Regions from separate parts of the Paenibacillus sp. FSL F4-0122 genome, predicted to be linked through region 1. Evidence: riboswitches for the same ligand, from Rfam matches in the RefSeq annotation. Region 1 holds a riboswitch; each other region holds the start of a gene.
The links. Region 1 has a riboswitch for cyclic di-GMP ahead of MHH49_RS05035 (glycosyl hydrolase). Riboswitches for the same ligand answer to the same signal wherever they lie in the genome.

Region 1 (3,269 bases):
TGCAATAACGCAGAGCCACTAAGGATCGACCTTTTAATTTTCATCAATCAGGAGACATCCGGAAGAAAAAGTGCACTTGCTGGAACTGTCTCTTTAGCTTGACTAGCACTTTCCCACATCAAGCGGACTCTCGCATCGCCTTCATTCTCGTAATACTCCACCTTGATATCGTATAGCCGGCCAGCCTTCAGCGTTATAGTGCCCTTACGCTCAGTACCACTTTGCTTAGTCCAACTATCAATCACGGATTCCCCATTCACCCAGACACGGATACCATCATCTGAGGTAGTGTAAAATGTATATTGCTCATTATATAACGGCTTAATTTTACCGCTCCAACGTATGGAGAAACGATCAATCCCGAGGGCGGCATCCGGCGATCCTTGCCGCCAATTGAAATCGATTATTGCATCAGTTCTGTTAAGAGTTGCCGCTCCCGACAACAACATGTTGTTGTAATACTCTCCTGCAAGCCCCTTCGCGAGAGGAATTGCTGCCTCCCCCTCTTCTTCGGAAGGTGCCGGCGCTGGTGCGGCGCTAGGTGTCGGTGCCAGACCAGTATTTAATTTATCTCTGGTCAGGGTGTAGTTGCTATTCATAAATGTTTTGATTGTGTCTGCACTGTTATTTTCGTAAAGCATTTTTCCCCAGCTCATCATATACGTCCATTTACTTTGCGATTGCTGAAGCTTCTCCAGATTAGGCATTTCACCATTCTCCCCGATCGCAATCGGTTTGCCTGCGGCTAGACTCAACAAGCTGTCATAGTATTTTTGCTGGTAATCATTTTCGTATATATCTGCTGCCAGAATATCTACTTTATCAGCACCTGGATAAGTTAGTGCATAAGGATCTGACCAAACATTGGGAGCATTCGGACTCCATACCCATAACAGATTATTTAATTTATGAACGTTAACAAAACGGTCATACATTATATTCCATAGTTTAGAAAAGTTATTTTTCTTCCCCCACCAGAACCAGTTCCCGTTCATTTCATGATAGGGTCTCCAAAGCACCGGAACATTGGCATCGCGCAAGCTTTTTAAAGAGACTGCCACCTTATCAAGCTCAGCGATCAGATTATTATATTGCTTGGTACCCGGTGTAACGTAACTATCGAACTCACTCTGGCTGAGTGTTTTTTTCACATTATCCCAGTCATAAGAGGTGCCCGGCAGGTTAGCATGAAAAGTCATAGCTACGATCCCGCCCGCTTTATTCCAGTTGATGGCGCTGTTCACCACATTTTGACGTTGCCAAGCCATCGTTGCTTCGGACTGACCACTGATCGCACCCATTTCATAACCGTGAAGAGCCGCATATTGTCCGCTGGTTCCCTTCAGCATATTGTTAATTTCATCTGGACTTTCTAAATAGTCATGTTGACCAGCAATAATGCCTTTTCCTGAGATCGAGTAAAAATAGTTAAGCAGCTTTACGGCTTCAGGTGAGGCACCTGGGGTAACTGGCGTTCCAGAATTTGAAGCAGCTATGACAATAGACGGCGAAATCCCAACAGCAAGCGGAAGTGCAGTCAGAAACAGGACGAGTGACAGAAATGCACCAAACAATCGATACGTACGGTAAGCTTTCAAAATATTCTCCCTTTCGGTAGCCAGGCTGCCACTCTTTCGAAGGCCCTATAGCTTTGCGTCCCTACCTTTCGATAGGTTTGCCTTTTCAATTTAAGAGAAATAATCTCTCTTACCGTAAGTATCGACGACAATTAATGATATATTTAGTGTTTTTATGACTTTTTTTGATAATTGAGTCAATTTACCTGTTTCAAGAAATTTTGAATTGGTTAAATAGATAGGTTAGACCTATGAAATGAATTGTTGTAGTTCTATATCATTCCAGTCTAAAGTAATACGAATGTTATCTTCTTCTACTAATTCAGACCCCGTCTGTACCTCTATAAACTCAACATCCGTCAAAGCAAGGATCGCGTGTTTCGTTCCTTCCGGTATACGTACCACGTCCCCAGCCTTCACATTATGTTTTTTCTCATTCAGCACAATACTTGCTTCGCCGCTGACGATTGTCCAAATTTCACTACGCTTGCGATGTAATTGATAGCTGATATTATTCCCCTCGGATATAAAAATCCGTTTGGTCAGCACTTCATTGCCTTCATCATATTTCACATAATCAATAACTTTGTAATGGCCCCAGCGGCGTTCCTCGTACATCGGTCTTTGTTCAAAGGTCTTCAGCACTTCTTTAATCCGTGGGCTCTCAGCTTTATGGGTAACTAGAATTCCATCCGGGCTAGCCGCAATGATCAGATCCTTCGCACCAATTACCGTAATCGGAATGTCCAGCTCATTAATCAAGCAAGTCCCCTCAGAATCCGCCGTCACAAAACCTTTTCCTACATGCTTGCTGCTCATTTCCTCTGTCAGCGTATTCCACGTTCCAAGATCCTTCCAGAATCCATCATACGGCTGCACCACAATATGTTCTTCTTTCTCCACCACTTCATAATCAAAGCTGATGGAAGACAATAGCTTATACTGCTTCTGCAATTCTTCATATCCTAAAGGCAACCCTTTACGCTGCAAAATATCTAACAAGTACCCTAAACGGAAGGCAAACACTCCGCAATTCCACAATGCATTTTGCTCGATGAGCTGTTCTGCTTGTATGCGGTCTGGTTTCTCTTGAAAGTGACTCACCTTCATAAAACCATTCCCCCCCGCCTCTTCAGCGGTAGGAATAATATATCCGTATTTCTCTGAGGCATGTTCAGGAACAACACCCATTAGTGCCAGATTTGCTCCACTTTCCAGCATGGTCCCCTCAAGCATAGCTATGGTATCGAAAAAGGATGCTTCTACATAAGGGTCAACAGGCAATATTGCTACCGTCTCCGCTGGAGAAACACCTGCCACTGAATAAAGATAGGTAGCTGTTAAGGCGATAGCCGGAAAAGTATCCCGACGCTCCGGTTCAACGATAATCGGCACATGACTTCCCAGTTGGCTTTGTATCATTTCTACTTGGCCGCGGCCGGTGGCTAGATAAGATGATTCTGCCATCCCTGCTTCCTCCAGCTGTCTCCAGACACGTTGTACCATGGATTCTGGTTCACCTTGAGGGCTTTCAAGTACCTTTAGAAATTGCTTTGAACGTGAGTCGTTAGACAACGGCCATAACCGTTTACCTGAACCGCCTGATAGAAGTACCATTTTCATAGAATGAACCCTCCTTGAATTATGGAAATCGAGCATAATGGAATTGTTATCAAAACGTATAGCTTCCGC
Region 2 (3,269 bases), 3.5 Mb from region 1:
CCCATGCAAGCAAAATAAGCATCAAAAACAAAGCTGCCCGGTTTCTTAACCTTGTACCATTTTGCAGCGTGGAATCCATGGCTTCCATCATCAACGAAAATTGAATTATTATAAGGGATCAAATCACTTAAAGTGCTCATTACTGAAGCCAGTGAAAGATTCTTGAGGGTTGGAAGCTCTTCTGAATAATCAGCATTGGCCAAAGCCTCACGTTTGGTGATTGTGCTTGGGTCAATATGATTTAGGCAGTGCACCAAATTATCGCGCAGGTCCCCAGTGACCGGTATTGTTTTGGACAATAGGATTTTTCCGACAAAGGTTGGATCAATATCAAATTGAATTAAAGTTGCTGGATGATTCTCCCGTTTAAGATTACAGATGGTCATATCACTTAAACGTGATCCAAGCACTATAAACAGATCGCTTTTATTCAATAAATCATCCCCGTGGGTCGAACCGCCAACGCCAATAGGACCATGATAGAGTGGGTGATCCCAGACTATAGCCCCTTTTCCACCAGGAGATGTTACTACAGGAATATTAAAAGTTTCTGCGAGTTGAACAAGCTCTTTATGTGCTCCGGAGCGGTTAATTCCTTTACCCGCAATAATCAAAGGATTCTTAGCAGCTTGAATAGCATCGATGACTCTATCGATATTAGCTTGACTAATTAGAGACTCTCTTTCAGGGATTACAATATTGCATTCTTCCAATACTTCAGTTTGTACATCAAAAGGAATACAAAGATGAACAGGACCCCGTTTGGCCAGGGCCACAGAAATCGCATGATTAAAAATAGTACCAAAGTGATCCCCACGTTCAACCAATTTACTGAACAAGGTGGCAGGTCTGAACATATCAGCTAAATCAGCCAGAAAAGAGGTGGAGTCCTGACATTGAGGAATTCCAAGCTCTGTAATGGATTGGTGGCCAGTAATAAACAGGACAGGTAGGTTGTTAGCTTTCGCATGAGCTGCTGCTGTGAGCAGGTTAGTTCCACCAGGACCAGAAGTACCAAATGCTACGCCTAGGTTACCCGTTTTCAGCGCATACCCTGCTGCTTCGAATCCGGAGCTTGCTTCATGTCTGCCGGGAATAAATTCAATACCGTAATCGACCATCTTTAGAACTATTGGACAAATCGATTTGCCAATGATCCCAAAAGAATGGGTGACTCCTAGGTTACGTAGTGCTTCCGCCATGTAATCTGCGACTGTCTTCAAAAGAAACACCTCACAAGTTTTTTGATATATATTAGTTATTAATCTACCGAATAGATACGATAGATCAATATACTCAAAAAGTAAAAACCTGTGCTCTATAGTAAGCACAGGTTGGTGGCATAAGGCGCCGCTAAGACTGAACAATAGTTCAGCCGTCCTGGTTCCTCTGCAACCTGGCAATCATGGCCTCAAACGAAAAAATGAGGCTGTAGATCCATGGTTTTGCGTCATCCTCTTTCGAGGATTTTGCCAATATTAATTTATAGTTGATAAGAATAATTTTCCTTTACAATATATTCCTCATTAATTTTTGTCAACATAATCCGCTAAAAAAACTCGAAATTTGACGAAAGTCTTGTCCAAGAGATGAAGTTTTGTCTCGCGAAAAAAACTGCCACCTAAGACTCAGCTTAGGTGGCAGTTGATAGTTTTGAACTAGAATTTAAAGATATGAATGGTTTTTTGCAGATTAAATACGGCCTGGGTCATTTTTTCCGTTTCTTCTGCAACAGACTGCAGGGCATTAATCTGTTCATTCATAGCCGCCGATACCTCTTCAGTGCCTGCAGCGGTTTCTTCGGTGATTGCTGAGATATTCTCAATTGCACTGGAAATTTTCAAGGCACTTTCTAGCATAAGATCACTCTCCGCAGAGAATGAAGAGATTTGCTCGGTAATGTACTGCACGCTTTGTACAATTTGTGCGAAAATATGGGCAGATTGAGTGATCATTTCATTCTGAACCTGCACAACCTCTTCATTGATGGCGATATTATCGATGGCTTGTTTAATATCTGACTCAATGCTGCGGACCAAACCGAATACTTCTTTTGTGGAAGCCGTAGATTCCTCAGCAAGCTTGCGAACCTCTTGAGCGACAACGGCAAAACCCCGACCATGCTCTCCGGCACGAGCAGCTTCGATGGAGGCATTGAGTGACAGCAGGTTGGTCTGCTCAGCGATCTCTGTGATGGTCTTGGTGATCATCGTAATCCCGCGGGCATTTTGTGAGAGAGCTTCAATAGTATCAGCCACTTTTTGTGTAGCCTCTATGTTTTTACGCATGCCTTCAGCCTGTGTATCTACGGATTGGCGCCCTTGCTCAACAAGTTCTAAGGTATGTATTGAACGTCTGTTCATTTCTTTGGTGGAGTTCGTATAATTGGATACTTTGGTCTCAATGTCTTTAATGGATTCTGTCATATCAGCGATATCCGTAGATATTTCATTTGCACCAAGAGCGAGCTCGGTAGAAGAAGAGGCTACTTGTGCCATAACAATTTTCAGGTTCTGGTTCTTATCTTCGATTCCGCGGCTTGCATCCATTACTTGACGGGTGATCTGCGATGCATCGGTCAGAATCTTCTTGAGCTTATCAATCATTGTGTTAAAGGAGCGGCTTACGTCACCCATTGAACCATTTTCGTCCGCTCTGCTAGTGAAATCCCCCTTCGAAATACTGTGAGATACATTAGCAATATCATCAAAAGATGATGTAAGCGTTCTCTCCACGAAGCGAGCAACAGGTAAAGTCAGACCTGCAAGAACAACTACTAGTATAATTCCTACGAGAAATTGACCTAGAATCATTAACGTAACTAAGACAGGAATTGCAAACAGTGCGGCAACGAGGTAACATCCGGCAACAATTCTTTGTTTTAACGGAAGTTTGTGCATCCAGCTCATTGGTAAAATGTCCCCCTTATTAAATTTTATGTAATGGTGTTATTATAGGGGATTTATAGGTCATTGGTCTATAGAGAAGTGTCATAAATCTTCTTTAAGTAGTAGATATTTAGAATTCATGTCAAAATTCCTCATATATTGTGGAAATTGTTTTAATAGCAGACTTTACCATCCCTACTAGTTCGGTAGGAGCTAAAACAATAACTGAAGGAGAAAAAGAGAGTACGATACGACAGGCAGATTCTATAGTATTAAACTCGGCCTCTACGTTCATCCACCCAGTATTAGCAGAGGGTTCTACTAAAGTTATAGTTACATATCTTTCACGTTGTAATTCTTTAAGAATAGACTCATTCACCT
Region 3 (3,269 bases), 400 kb from region 1:
ACTTAAATAGCCGCCTGCGCGCGCTTTACGCCCAATAATTCCGGACAACGCTTGCCCCCTACGTATTACCGCGGCTGCTGGCACGTAGTTAGCCGGGGCTTTCTTCTCAGGTACCGTCACTCCGGTAGCAGTTACTCTACCGGACGTTCTTCCCTGGCAACAGAGCTTTACGATCCGAAAACCTTCATCACTCACGCGGCGTTGCTCCGTCAGGCTTTCGCCCATTGCGGAAGATTCCCTACTGCTGCCTCCCGTAGGAGTCTGGGCCGTGTCTCAGTCCCAGTGTGGCCGTTCACCCTCTCAGGTCGGCTACGCATCGTCGCCTTGGTGGGCCGTTACCCCACCAACTAGCTAATGCGCCGCAGGCCCATCCCTCAGTGACAGATTGCTCCGTCTTTCATTCTTCTCTCAGGAGAAAAAAGAAATTATCCGGTATTAGCTACCGTTTCCGGTAGTTATCCCAGTCTGAAGGGCAGGTTGCCTACGTGTTACTCACCCGTCCGCCGCTAAGTTATTTTGAAAGCAAGCTTTCAAAATAACTCCGCTCGACTTGCATGTATTAGGCACGCCGCCAGCGTTCGTCCTGAGCCAGGATCAAACTCTCCAATTAGTATTGAAAAGAGCGATATGCTCATTTTGAAACATCTGACGAGAAAATTAATTCTCTAATTTTGGATATCACTTACGTGATTTCCTACTCACTCGTTGTTCAGTTTTCAAAGATCAAGTTCTCGTTGACGCCGTTTAATGTATCAGCAGCAACTCTTATAATATATCATGTTGTTTTCAGAAATGCAAGCTTTATTTTTCGAAGCTTTTTATCAGCCTCGTCTGTATCGCCTGTACGCTGTCTAACAACGCTTACCTATAATACCCCAACTATTAATAGAAAAGCAACCCCTAATATAAAAATAAACAACTAGCTTAATAATTAAGCTAGTTGTTTATTTAATAGAGTTATGTTTCTAGCGGCGAATTTAATAGTATTTTGCCGCAGTATATTTGCTTGAGGCTTTAATTAAATCGGTTTTCTTATCACTCTTTGCAAGTCCTGCATCCACTGTAGTATCAATGGTAACCCACTTCCCATTAAGCAATACTTCGTTCCAGGCATGATATTGCGTAACGTAGCTTGTATTCCCCATTACCAACTTAGCAGGAACATCTACACTCCGCAGCATTGCGGCAAAAAGAGAAGCGTAATCATAGCAAATCCCTTTTTTAGTAGTCAATGTCTTATCGATGCTTGGAATATAATCAGTAGTTACACTATTAGCAAGAGAGTAGTCATATTGTACATTCGCAACTACATAGTTATAGATCGCTTTAACTTTCTCTTCGTCTGTTGTTTTGCCTTGTACTAATTGTTTAGCTTTGACAATCGCTTTATCAGAAGAACTCCATTTCACATTCTGTACGGAGCCCAAATATACGGAATTCGAGTCACTCATGGTTACGTCTACTACTTCGGAATATAACGCTTTGTATTTATTACCGGTTGTGTTCTCCAGAACCGAAACCTTATAAGTCCCATTTCCTTGTTGCAAAGGGAAGTCCTCAGCTTGTCCAGAAGCATACAAGTTATAAGTATAGCTGCTGTTATCTTTGGTGATCATGAGTTTGATTCTTTTATCTTTCGGAATATCATAGTTAATACCAATAACACCTTGAGCCACTTTGGATGTAATCAACCAGCTGGCATCTGCACTTGCAGCTTGAGCTGTACTTACCGGAACTGAAGTCATTAGGACGAACAACGCCACCAGCATAAAATATACCTTTTTCACGGATAAAACTCCTTTCGGTAGCTGGCTGCCATCCTTTCGGAAAGGCCCTTTAGCTTTGCGTCCCTACCTTTCGATAGGTTTGCCGTTATCGTATAAGCTCTATCTGTTCTAGCTTTACTAGATATAATTGATAGAATCCATTTGAAACAAACAAAAAAAGCCTCTTCATTCGGTAGCTGGCTGCCATCCTTTCGGGAAAAGGCCCTTTAGCTTTGCGTCCCTACCTTTCGGAAGGTTTGCCGTTATCGTGTTTAGCTTTTATAGTATAATACTATCATATTTATAGTTGTGAACAAGACCTAATTTACTAGATTACCCATTATTTTATAAATATCTCCCGGTATTTGTGTTTTCTTGTCATTCACTATTCTCATTTTGTTAATTTAGCATGAACAATCAGCCGATGCGTTGGATTCACTAGCGGATCACATGTAATCAGAGTAAGAATCTTATCCTTGTCATTCCCGTCAAGAACGGAGACATCACTCGGATCTACAACAGAAATATCGTATACCTCATAGTTAAACACCTGATCACTAGTCTTTACCGTGATAACATCCCCCACAACAACCTCATTCAATCTGTTAAACAAACGACCCGTAGTTCTAGCCCGATGCGCCGCGATTGCAGCATTTCCGATCTCTCCAAGGGGTGCCGTTTCTTTCATATGGGCTGCAGCATGTTTCATATTAGCTTTTGTAGCCCCTTCTAATACAGGCAGCTTCAAATCAATCTTACCGATTTCAATTAGTGCGATTACTTTGCCACCGACCTCAATCTCCGGTTCAGGCTTTTCTGTCTCTTGGGGTTGGGACTGTGCCTGAGCATCCAGAACCGATTCCTCTGCTAACAGCTGAGTAACTTCAGCATACCTGCTCTTCAAATCTGGCTGGGGAGTACTATCGGCAGTGCTTAGTTCAGCCGTTTCTAATAACTTCTCCTGCTGCCTGTCGTTGTACCATTCGTTAGCTGTCGGATATAACATGATAAGTATCCCAGCCAGTATGAGTAGATAGGAGAATTTACGCAATGTTATTCACCTCCGTATATTGTTTCTATGGTTATATACAAATCAAGCAGAAACAGCTACTTGCCTTTAAGCATAGCAACTCCTTCTGCCTGAAATTAATGTTTAAAATACCCATTTACGACTTCCAAAGAAATTGATGATCACCGTGATAAAGGTAACCAGCACCTTGGAGATCAAGACTTGAATACCTAGTCTGTCTGTCAACAGATGCATTAGCAGCAGTGATATTCCGAGCACTACCAGATTCAGCACGATAAACTTGACCAGCTGCACGCGGTCGAAGCCTTCTTTATTCCCCCGGTTGCGATCACGAAAGGTTACTTTTTTATTCAAAATAAAGCTATTCGCCGTACCTGCACTATAGGAGATCACCTGCGCCAATGCGTATACCATCCCTAGTGAATTCAACAATGTGAAAATCACAAAATCAATAAGCGTATTGAGCAAACCTA

Region 2: linked by a shared signal. The riboswitch ahead of MHH49_RS20265 (thiamine pyrophosphate-binding protein) and the one ahead of MHH49_RS05035 (glycosyl hydrolase) in region 1 are both predicted to bind cyclic di-GMP.
Region 3: linked by a shared signal. The riboswitch ahead of MHH49_RS06665 (transglutaminase-like domain-containing protein) and the one ahead of MHH49_RS05035 (glycosyl hydrolase) in region 1 are both predicted to bind cyclic di-GMP.

Annotation. Positions count from the first base shown of each region.
Region 1 is NZ_JBBODI010000001.1:1,175,759-1,179,027, forward strand. Features, by position in the region: gene MHH49_RS05035 (glycosyl hydrolase) at 48-1,598, opposite strand; cyclic di-GMP riboswitch class I at 1,611-1,690, opposite strand; gene MHH49_RS05040 (sugar phosphate nucleotidyltransferase) at 1,827-3,200, opposite strand.
Region 2 is NZ_JBBODI010000001.1:4,681,861-4,685,129, forward strand. Features, by position in the region: gene MHH49_RS20265 (thiamine pyrophosphate-binding protein) at 1-1,232, opposite strand, end outside; cyclic di-GMP riboswitch class I at 1,388-1,484, opposite strand; gene MHH49_RS20270 (methyl-accepting chemotaxis protein) at 1,659-2,909, opposite strand; gene MHH49_RS20275 (helix-turn-helix transcriptional regulator) at 3,031-3,269, opposite strand, start outside.
Region 3 is NZ_JBBODI010000001.1:1,575,871-1,579,139, forward strand. Features, by position in the region: rRNA gene MHH49_RS06660 (16S ribosomal RNA) at 1-610, opposite strand, end outside; gene MHH49_RS06665 (transglutaminase-like domain-containing protein) at 978-1,787, opposite strand; cyclic di-GMP riboswitch class I at 1,801-1,881, opposite strand; cyclic di-GMP riboswitch class I at 1,956-2,038, opposite strand; gene MHH49_RS06670 (class D sortase) at 2,158-2,817, opposite strand; gene MHH49_RS06675 (GtrA family protein) at 2,920-3,269, opposite strand, start outside.